Regions from separate parts of the Pantoea agglomerans genome, predicted to be linked through region 2. Evidence: predicted binding sites of a transcription regulator. Region 2 holds the regulator's gene; each other region holds the start of a gene.
The links. The regulator CRP, encoded in region 2, controls carbon source genes, mostly activating them, when cyclic AMP is high. The targets are predictions, from matches to a motif close to ATGTGANNNNNNTCACAT.
Positions count from the first base shown of each region.

Region 1: a site for CRP is predicted at 1,135-1,152, ahead of LB453_RS02710 (PTS mannitol transporter subunit IICBA). Genes of this name have one in related genera too.
Region 3: a site for CRP is predicted at 1,899-1,916, ahead of LB453_RS18625 (iron-containing alcohol dehydrogenase). Genes of this name have one in related genera too.

Region 1 is NZ_CP083809.1:58,708-61,986, reverse strand. Features, by position in the region: gene LB453_RS02715 (DUF3053 domain-containing protein) at 132-848, shown strand; gene LB453_RS02710 (PTS mannitol transporter subunit IICBA) at 1,294-3,228, shown strand.
Region 2 is NZ_CP083809.1:302,296-305,574, reverse strand. Features, by position in the region: gene LB453_RS03825 (phosphoribulokinase) at 1-418, shown strand, start outside; gene LB453_RS03820 (OsmC family protein) at 644-1,048, opposite strand; gene crp (cAMP-activated global transcriptional regulator CRP) at 1,350-1,982, shown strand; gene LB453_RS03810 (YccS/YhfK family putative transporter) at 2,041-3,279, shown strand, end outside.
Region 3 is NZ_CP083809.1:3,317,102-3,320,380, forward strand. Features, by position in the region: gene LB453_RS18615 (D-threonate 4-phosphate dehydrogenase) at 1-585, opposite strand, end outside; gene dtnK (D-threonate kinase) at 578-1,837, opposite strand; gene LB453_RS18625 (iron-containing alcohol dehydrogenase) at 2,027-3,175, shown strand; gene LB453_RS18630 (dihydrodipicolinate synthase family protein) at 3,186-3,279, shown strand, end outside.

The sequences.
Region 1 (3,279 bases), 240 kb from region 2:
GGCCTCTGCCCGGAAACCTCTGAGCCGCAGCGCCTTTCCCGCTTGCCGGCGTTGTGCCTGAGCGCTACTTTGCTCTATTCTTTAGGACCATTCCTCAGTTATCCACATTCTCATTTACAGGAGTTGCCCTTATGGCATCAGGAATTTCTCGCATCTGGATGCGTACCGGCATGTTGCTCGGCGCCGCGTTGCTGGTGCTTAACCTCACCGCGTGCGGCGACAAAGAGGGCGATCAGCGCAAGGCCTTTATCGACTTTCTGCAAAACACCGTTATGCGCAGCGGCGAACATCTGCCAAGCCTGAGCGAAAGCCAGAAGCAGAATTTTGGCAAGTACGCGGGCGACTACGCCATTCTTTACGGCTTTTCCCAGCAGGTGAATAAGGCGATTGATCAGGGCATGCGTCCGGTGGTTGATGAGCTGTCGGCGATCCACGTACCGCAGGACTACCTGACGCGCCGCGACGCGCTGCGTCAGGCGAACGGCGCGCTGGTGATTGTCACGCAGCAGCTGGAGAGCGCCAAAATGCAGGCGGACAGCAGCAAGGCCTCGCTTAAGCAGGAAGAGGATCTGAAGAAGGTCTACGACGCCGCTTACGATAAAGTGGTTACGCAGCCAGCTAACCAGCTGGTGCCGCTGCTGCCGAAGCTGCAGGCGCTGAGCCAGGGCGCGGCGCAGGCGGGCGACTTTCTGCAGCAGCAGGGGCCGCGCGTGAGCTTTAACAATAGCGCCGTTCAGTTCCCGACGCCCGATCAGGTCACGCAGTATAACGCGCTGATGAGCACCATCTCCGCCAACGCGCAGGCGTTGACTCAGGCGCAGACCGCCGTGCAGAACGGCCTGCAGTAAAGCCTCCTCCGGGACAAGTTTGCCGCTTGTCCCGGCCTCCCCGCATTACCGCTTTTCACTTTATTGTCCGCCCGACAAACGCGCCGCCAGTAGTGTGATCTGGCGCATTTTCAATCAAAAATAGTTTGTGAACTTCGTCACATATATGAAACAAACCGAGATGATCTAAATGTGATTTTAGTCACATATATCCCGGTTTTGTGGCGAAAAAATCGTCTTTGCCGGTTTTTTAAGCCGATGTTATGTGATCTAAATCACCAAAAAAGCCCCTGCCACCACTGTAGTTAAGTGATCTTGATCACACTTAGGCCGCCCGCTACGCAGCGTCATATTCGCGTGTTAGAGTCCGCCTGCATACAGTAATAGCGACGGCTCGACGCCGTGCTGGCTTAACAAAAACAAACGCGCTCTCTTATTGCAGCGCGTCTCGATAAGGGGTGGCTTTATGTCCTCATCAGTCAAGGTCAAGGTTCAAAGCTTTGGTCGCTTTCTGAGTAATATGGTGATGCCTAACATCGGGGCGTTTATCGCCTGGGGTATCATTACCGCGCTGTTTATCCCGACCGGGTGGATCCCTAACGCGACGCTGGCGAAGCTGGTCGGTCCGATGATCACCTACCTGCTGCCGCTGCTGATCGGTTTCACCGGTGGCCGTCTGGTTGGCGGCGATCGCGGCGGCGTAGTTGGCGCTATTACCACTATGGGCGTGATCGTCGGCGCCGATATGCCGATGTTCCTCGGCGCCATGATTGCCGGTCCGCTGGGCGGCTGGGCGATCAAATCTTTTGACCGCGCCGTTGACGGTAAAATCAAAAGCGGCTTCGAAATGCTGGTCAACAACTTTTCTGCCGGCATTATCGGTATGTTGCTGGCGCTGCTGGCGTTTCTCGCCATCGGGCCGCTGGTAGAGGGGCTGTCCCATATTCTCGCCGCAGGCGTCAACCTGATGGTGCAGAACAACCTGCTGCCGCTGACCTCCATCTTTGTTGAACCGGCGAAAATACTGTTCCTTAATAACGCCATCAACCACGGCATCTTCTCACCGCTGGGCATCCAGCAGGCAAGCGAAGCGGGCAAATCGATCTTCTTCCTGATTGAGGCGAACCCTGGTCCGGGTATGGGCGTACTGGTCGCCTATATGATGTTTGGCCGCGGCAGCGCCAGGCAGTCCGCGGGCGGCGCGGCGATCATCCACTTCCTCGGCGGCATCCACGAAATCTACTTCCCGTACGTGCTGATGGCACCGCGTCTGCTGCTGGCAGTGATTCTGGGCGGCATGACCGGCGTCTTCACCCTGACGCTGCTCAATGGTGGTCTGGTCTCTCCCGCCTCGCCGGGCTCTATCCTGGCGGTGCTGGCGATGACGCCGAAAGGCGCCTACTTCGCCAATATCGCGGCGATCGTGGCGGCTTTTGCGGTCTCCTTCGTGGTCTCTTCCATCCTGCTGAAAACCAGCAAAGCCAAAGAAGAGGACGATATCGAAGCGGCGACCAAACGCATGCATGATATGAAAGCTCAGTCGAAAGGCCAGGCTGTGGCGGGCGCGCCGGTGGTTGCCGACGCCAGCAGCGTTGACGTCAGCCACGTGCGCAAAATCATCGTCGCCTGCGACGCCGGTATGGGTTCAAGCGCAATGGGCGCGGGCGTGCTGCGTAAGAAAGTGCAGGATGCGGGACTCACTAACGTTTCCGTTACCAACAGCGCGATTAACTCGCTGCCGGGCGACGTCGATCTGGTGATCACCCACCGCGACCTCACCGAGCGCGCGATGCGTCAGGCACCGCAGGCGCAGCATATTTCGCTGAATAACTTCCTCGACAGCGCGCTCTACACCAACCTGACCGATCGCCTGGTGGCGGCGAACCGCAGCGAAGCGCACCGCGAAGTGGTACAGACCGCGCTGGCGGACAGCTACGACACCAGCAACCCCCATCTGTTTAAGCTGGGTGCGAACAACGTCTTCCTCGGCCTGAGCGCCAGCAATAAAGAGCAGGCGATCCGCTTCGCCGGCGAACAGCTGGTGAAGGGCGGCTACGTGCAGCCGGAATATGTCGAAGCGATGCTGGCGCGCGAAAAACTCACCCCCACCTATCTGGGCGAGTCCATTGCGGTGCCGCACGGCACGGTGGAAGCGAAAGATCGCGTATTGAAAACCGGCGTGGTGTTCTGTCAGTATCCGCAGGGCGTGCTGTTCGGCGACGATGCGGATGACGTGGCCCGCCTGGTTATCGGTATCGCGGCGCGCAACAACGAGCACATCCAGGTGATCACCAGCCTGACCAACGCGCTGGACGACGAAAGCGTGATTGAGAAGCTGGCGCACACCACCAGCGTGCAGGAAGTGCTGGATCTGCTGTCAGGCAGCCCGGCGGCCGCCTAAACGTCCTGCGTGATTTCCCTGGGGCGGGTAAGCCCGTCCCGATTTCCGGGG
Region 2 (3,279 bases):
GGGCGTGGTGCCGATCGTTAACCTGGAGTGGATCCAGAAGCTGGTGCGCGACACCAGCGAGCGCGGCCACTCACGCGAGGCGGTGATGGACTCGGTGGTGCGCTCGATGGAGGATTACATCAACTTCATTACGCCGCAGTTTTCACGCACCCATATTAACTTCCAGCGCGTGCCGACCGTTGATACTTCAAACCCGTTTGCCGCGCGCGAAATTCCGTCGCTGGATGAGAGCTTCGTGGTTATTCACTTTCGCGGGCTGGAGAATATCGACTTCCCCTATCTGCTGGCGATGCTGCAGGGCTCGTTTATTTCGCATATGAATACGCTGGTGGTGCCGGGCGGCAAGATGGGTCTGGCGATGGAGCTGATTATGGCGCCGCTGGTGCAGCGGCTGATGGAAGGCAAGCAGATCGCCTGACCAGGTCTGGCGCGGTCGCGGGTAGCAAGGCCCGATCGCAAAGACGCAAAAAACGGCCTCCCTGCCAGCTCGGCCCGCGCGTATACGCCCCTCATCCTTGAGGGGCGCCCGTAAACGGGCCAACGCGTTGCGTTGTTCAAAAACGCTCCCGGCGTTTTTGTCCATGGCGCGGGACGCTTTGCTCTTCGGCCCTTGCCACCCGCTCCTTACGTACAGTGCGCTTTTTTACAGCGCGACCACTTCATAGCTATGGGTAATCTCAACGCCCTTGCCCAGCATCAACGCCACCGAACAATATTTTTCCGCCGAGAGATCTACCGCGCGCGCCACGGCTTTATCGCTCAGCGCCTTGCCGGTCACCACAAAATGCAGATTGATATGGGTAAACAGGCGCGGCGCCTCTTCACGACGCTCCGAGGTCAGTTTCACCTCACAGTCCACTACCTCGTTGCGGCCCTTCTGCAATATGGAAACCACATCGATGGCGCTACAGCCGCCCGTCGCCATCAGCACCATTTCCATTGGACTTGGCGCTTTATCGCCGGAGTTACCGTCCATCAGGATCTGATGCCCTGACGCCGACTCGCCGAGAAAGGTTAATCCTTCGATCCACTTCACTCTTGCCTGCATGTTTCCACCTCAAGAATAGCCCTTTTGCCGCCAGAGTACGCGTTCACCTGGCAAACAGCAATCCAGAGTAATCCCCCCTTTGCTGAAGCGAGACAACAGAAGACAGTCGGCAAAAGCTGTGCTACAAACAGTGCTGAAAATAGTTCGTTCTGTTAAGGACGAAGACGGGACACATCAAGCGCCTGGCGCAAAATAAGGCCCGAATAATCTCCTTTAGGGGAAACGCTTAAAGCTTTCATCGCCTTGCAGGGACAAGTTCCCCCCGCGTTTTGGGCACGATTACAACAGAGGATAATAGCGAATGGTTCTCGGCAAACCGCAAACAGACCCTACACTCGAATGGTTCCTGTCCCATTGCCATATTCACAAATATCCATCCAAAAGTACGCTGATTCATCAGGGTGAGAAGGCTGAAACCCTCTACTACATCGTGAAAGGTTCCCTTGCGGTGCTGATCAAAGATGAAGAGGGCAAAGAGATGATCCTCTCTTACCTGAATCAGGGTGATTTTATCGGCGAGCTTGGCCTGTTTGAAGAAGGCCAGGAGCGTAGCGCCTGGGTACGCGCGAAAACCGCGTGCGAAGTAGCGGAAATTTCCTACAAGAAATTCCGTCAGCTTATTCAGGTGAACCCGGATATTTTAATGCGTCTCTCTTCGCAGATGGCGCGCCGTCTGCAGGTTACCTCGGAAAAAGTGGGCAATTTAGCTTTCCTCGACGTGACCGGACGTATTGCACAAACCCTGCTTAACCTGGCGAAGCAGCCAGACGCCATGACGCATCCCGACGGCATGCAAATCAAAATTACTCGTCAGGAAATTGGCCAAATCGTTGGTTGCTCACGCGAAACCGTGGGCCGCATTTTGAAAATGTTGGAAGACCAGAACCTGATTTCCGCACACGGCAAAACCATTGTCGTTTACGGCACCCGCTGATTTCCTCTCACTCACGGCGTGATGTTACCGTCACGCCGTTACTGCCTGTAGTGAAGTGATGTGGCGTCGAATCATCTATCACCCCGAAGTTAACTATGCCCTGCGGCAGACGCTGGTGCTCTGCATTCCGGTGGCGCTCGGCTGGCTGTTCGGCGATCTGCAAAAAGGCCTGCTCTTCTCTCTTGTGCCCGCCTGCTGCAACGTTGCGGGTCTGGATACGCCCCATAAGCGCTTCTTTAAGCGTCTGATCGTTGGCGGCTCGCTGTTCGCCCTCGGCAGCTTTCTGATCCAGCTGTTAACCCTGAAAGGCGTGCCGCTGCCTGTCGTGCTCTTTGCGCTGCCGCTGCTGCTGGGCGTCACCGGCGAAATCAGCCCGCTTCACGGCCGCCTGCTCTCCGGCACGCTGGTGGCGGCTATCTTTACCCTGAGCCTGATTGGCCGCATGCCGATCTACGTGCCCCCGCTGCTCTATATCGGCGGCACGCTCTGGTACGGGCTCTTTAACTGGTTCTGGTTCTGGCTGTGGAAAGAGCAGCCGATGCGCGAAACCCTGAGCCTGATCTACCGCGAACTGGCGGACTACTGCGACGCGAAATATACCCTGCTGACCCAGCTCACCGATCCGGAAAAAGCGCTGCCCCCGCTGCTGGCGCGCCAGCAGAAAGCGGTCGATCTGATCAACACCTGCTATCAGCAGATGCATATGCTCTCCGCCAGCCGCGACAACAGCCATAAGCGGCTGACGCGCGCGTTTCAGGTGGCGCTCGACCTGCAGGAGCATATCTCCGTCAGCCTGCACCAGCCGGAAGAGGTGCAGAAGCTGGTGGAGCGCAGCCATGCGGAAGCGGTGATCCGCTGGAACGCCAAAATTATCTCGGCGCGGCTGCGCGCCCTGGCCGACGCCATCCTTTATCACCAGCTGCCGAGCCGTTTCGATATGGAGAAGCCGCTCGGCGCGCTGGAGAAGATCGCCCGTCAGCACCCCGATAATCCGGTAGGCCACTTCTGCTACTACCACTTCAGCCGCATCGCGCGCGTGCTGCGCACGCAAAAGCCGCTCTATCAGCGCGACCTGATGACCGACCGCCAGCGCCGCCTGCCGCTGCTGCCCGCGCTGCGCAGCTATCTGTCGCTGAAGTCCGCCGCGCTGCGCACCGCCGCGCGCTTCGCCGTGATGCTGATGTTCGGCAGCGCGCTGGCGATGCTGTTCGATATTCCCAAGCCCTACTGGATCCTGATGACCATTATGTTTGTCAGCCAGAACGGCTACAGCGCCACGCGGGTGCGCATCCAGCAC
Region 3 (3,279 bases), 1.1 Mb from region 2:
GCGCAGGAAGGTATCCGCCATGCCAATCACCGTTTCGATGCGCGTGCGGCTCAGCGTGTCGAGGAACTTACGCAGCGCGATATGCGTGGTGACGTGAATAACCTTCAGCTTATCGGTATAAAGCACCATCGCGTAATCTTTGGTGTCGGTCAGATGCGCCAGCAGCTCAGTATGGCCAGGATAGAGATGGCCCGCCGAGTGCAGCGCCTCTTTATTCAGCGGCGCGGTGGCGATAGCCTGAACCTCGCCCGCCAGCGCCAGCTCGGTGGCGCGCTTCACGCAGCGCCAGGCGAGATCGCCCGCCTGCTTCTGCACCACGCCCGGCTTCAGCGCATCGGGATCGGCCAGCGGCTCGTCGATAACGTTAATAATGCCTGGCGCGAAGTGCGCCTCTTTTACGCTATCCAGCACGCGCAGCTCGACCTGCGGCGTAATGTTCAGAGCAAGGATGCGGCGCAGCGTCGCCGCGCATCCCACCACCACCGCCGGCGCGCCGTTAAGATCGCCTTCCGCCAGCGCTTTGATGATGATCTCCGGGCTAATGCCCGCCGGATCGCCCATGGTCACCGCAATAATTTTACTCACTCGACTTCTCCTCAATAAAACGAATGGCTGCTACCAGGGTGTTTTCGTCGCCAAAACCGCCCGCTTTGGTCATCACCGGCAGGGTAAATTCACTGTTAAGCAGGACGCCGTGCGGCACGCAGTCCGCCACGATGCCCTGAATCTGAAAGCCGCTGGCGCCCAGCGCCTGCGCAACCGCAATCGCTACGTCGCCACCAGAGAGATAAAGCGCTGCGGGCCGCTGCGCGCGACAGAGCATCAGGGTCAGTTCGCCCAGAAACTGGCAAATCGCTTCGCCCAGCTGCTGGCGCGTTATCTGCTGCTGCCGACACAGCGCCTCGATCTCATGACGCTGCCCGGCGTGCTGGCAGGTGCGAAGCACCGTATGGCGACCGGCGCGCAGCGCAGCGAGAGCCTGCTCCGCCCAGCGCGCGCCGTCCGGCCAGCGAGGGCGTTCAAACAGCTGACGGATATCGATATCCACCAGCGTGATATCTCGCTGCGCCGCCAGCCGGGCGATCTGCTGCTGCGCGCTGGCGCTCATCGAGCCGATAACGGCCAGCACCGGCGCAGTGGCGCGTACCGCCAGCTGCGCGCCGAGCGCGTCGCTCAGTCCGGCGGCGCCCACCAGCAGCGGCGTTTCGTCAAGCTGCGCGGCGGCGGCCAGGATAAGCGCAATATCGCTCTCGCTTTCCGCATCGATCACCACTGCGCCCTGCTGCTCCGCCAGCAGCGCGGCAAAGCGATCGCTGCGCAGCGCGGCGAGATCGATCTCCCTGCCCGCGATCCCAAGCTGCGTTAACACCCGCGCGCTGATCACCGGCGTTTTTGGATCGCTGGCGTATTCGGTCTCGGTCAGCGGCACGCCGTTGACCTGCACCTCGCCGCGGCGCGTCACCCGTCCCAGCCGCGGCACGGCGGGGACGATTAGCGCCCGCTGCTTGCCGCTGGCAGCCAGCGCGGCGCGCACTTCGGCGCCGATATTGCCGCGCAGCGTGGAATCGATCTTTTTAAACAGCCAGCCCTGCGCAATAAAATCCTGATGCCGCCGCACCACGGCTTCGGTACGCGCCGCCGCCTCTGCGGCGCTGACGGCGCGGCTGTCGGTGCTGATCACCCAGACGTCAGCGGCGGCGACATCCAGCGGCGCTTCGCTGCTGAACAGGACGTGCACGCGAGCGCCCGCCTTTGCCAGCCCGCTGCCGGCGTCGTTAGCGCCGGTAAAGTCATCGGCAATAACCAACACCGGCGTTTTCCATGACTTCTGCGTCATCTTCTCTCCCGTTGAGCTGCATGCTGCTACCGAATGATTATATTCAATCACGGTTGATTATATGTGAGCAAGATCAAATTAATCAAAATCGATATGCTCTATAAACTTAACCACAGCAAGTGACAGATATCGCACCCGTTTGACCAAATTTAATCATTCGCTCAGGCTTCGCAGTAATAAGGGTATAAAATGAATATCAACAGCACGGTAATTAGCGGCTTTCAGGCGCTGAACGACATTAGCTATCTGCTGAAAGGAAAAGCCAGCGCGCTGCTGGTGACGGACAAGAATATTGAAACCATCCCGGCGGTGCAGGCGCTTATCGCCCAGCTGAAACAGCATATTGTTCGCGTCAGCGTGATTAACAGCGTACCGCCGGAACCGAGCCAGCATGATGTCGCCGCGGTGCTGGCGGCGCTGCCCACGCGCGATGTGGATCTGGTTATCGGCGTCGGCGGCGGCAGCGTGCTCGATGTCGCCAAGCTGCTTTCGGTGCTGTGCGTCAGTAATGCCCCGTCGCTGGAGGCGCTGCTGGCGGGCGAAAAGCCGACCGCGCGCACCACCTCGCTGCTGATCCCCACTACCGCCGGCACCGGCTCGGAAGCGACGCCTAATGCGATCCTCGCTATTCCCGAACGTGAAACCAAAGTCGGCATTATCTCGCCGGTGATGCTGCCCGACTTCGTGGCGCTGGTGCCGGAGCTGACCACCAGCATGCCGCCGCATATCGCCTCTTCCACCGGCATCGATGCGCTTTGTCATTTGATTGAATGCTTTACCGCCACGGTGTCCAATCCGGTAAGCGACAACTACGCGCTGATCGGCCTGAAGAAGCTGTTCGCCAGCCTCGAAACTGCCGTTGCCGAGCCGCACAACCTGCAGGCGCGGCTTGATATGCTGTGGGCCTCTTATTACGGCGGCGCGGCGATCGCCCATGCGGGCACGCATCTGGTGCACGCCATGTCCTATCCGCTGGGCGGCAAATATCATCTGCCGCACGGCGTCGCCAACGCCATCTTGCTGGCACCCTGCATGGCCTTTGTACGACCGGCAGCGGTAGACAAATTCGCGCAGGCTTACGATCTGCTGCCGGATGCGGATACCTCGCTGGATAACGAGAGAAAATCGCACGCGCTGGTGGCCTGGTTCACCGCGCTGGTTAAACGACTGAAGCTGCCAGCCAGCCTGGAAGAGCTTGGCATCGGCCCGGATCACCTGCCCTATTTAGTGGAAGCGGCGCTCGACGTGCAACGTCTGATGAAGAACGTACCCGCTGCCGTCAGCGCGAATGACGTCCGTGACGTCTACCTGACGCTGTTCCCTTCACATCAGGAATAAAGAGGATTATATGAGTCAGAAAATTACCGGCGTATTGACCGCTATCGTGACCTGCTTCGATTCGGAAGGTGCTTATAACCCCGCCGCCCAGCGCGAGCAGGTAA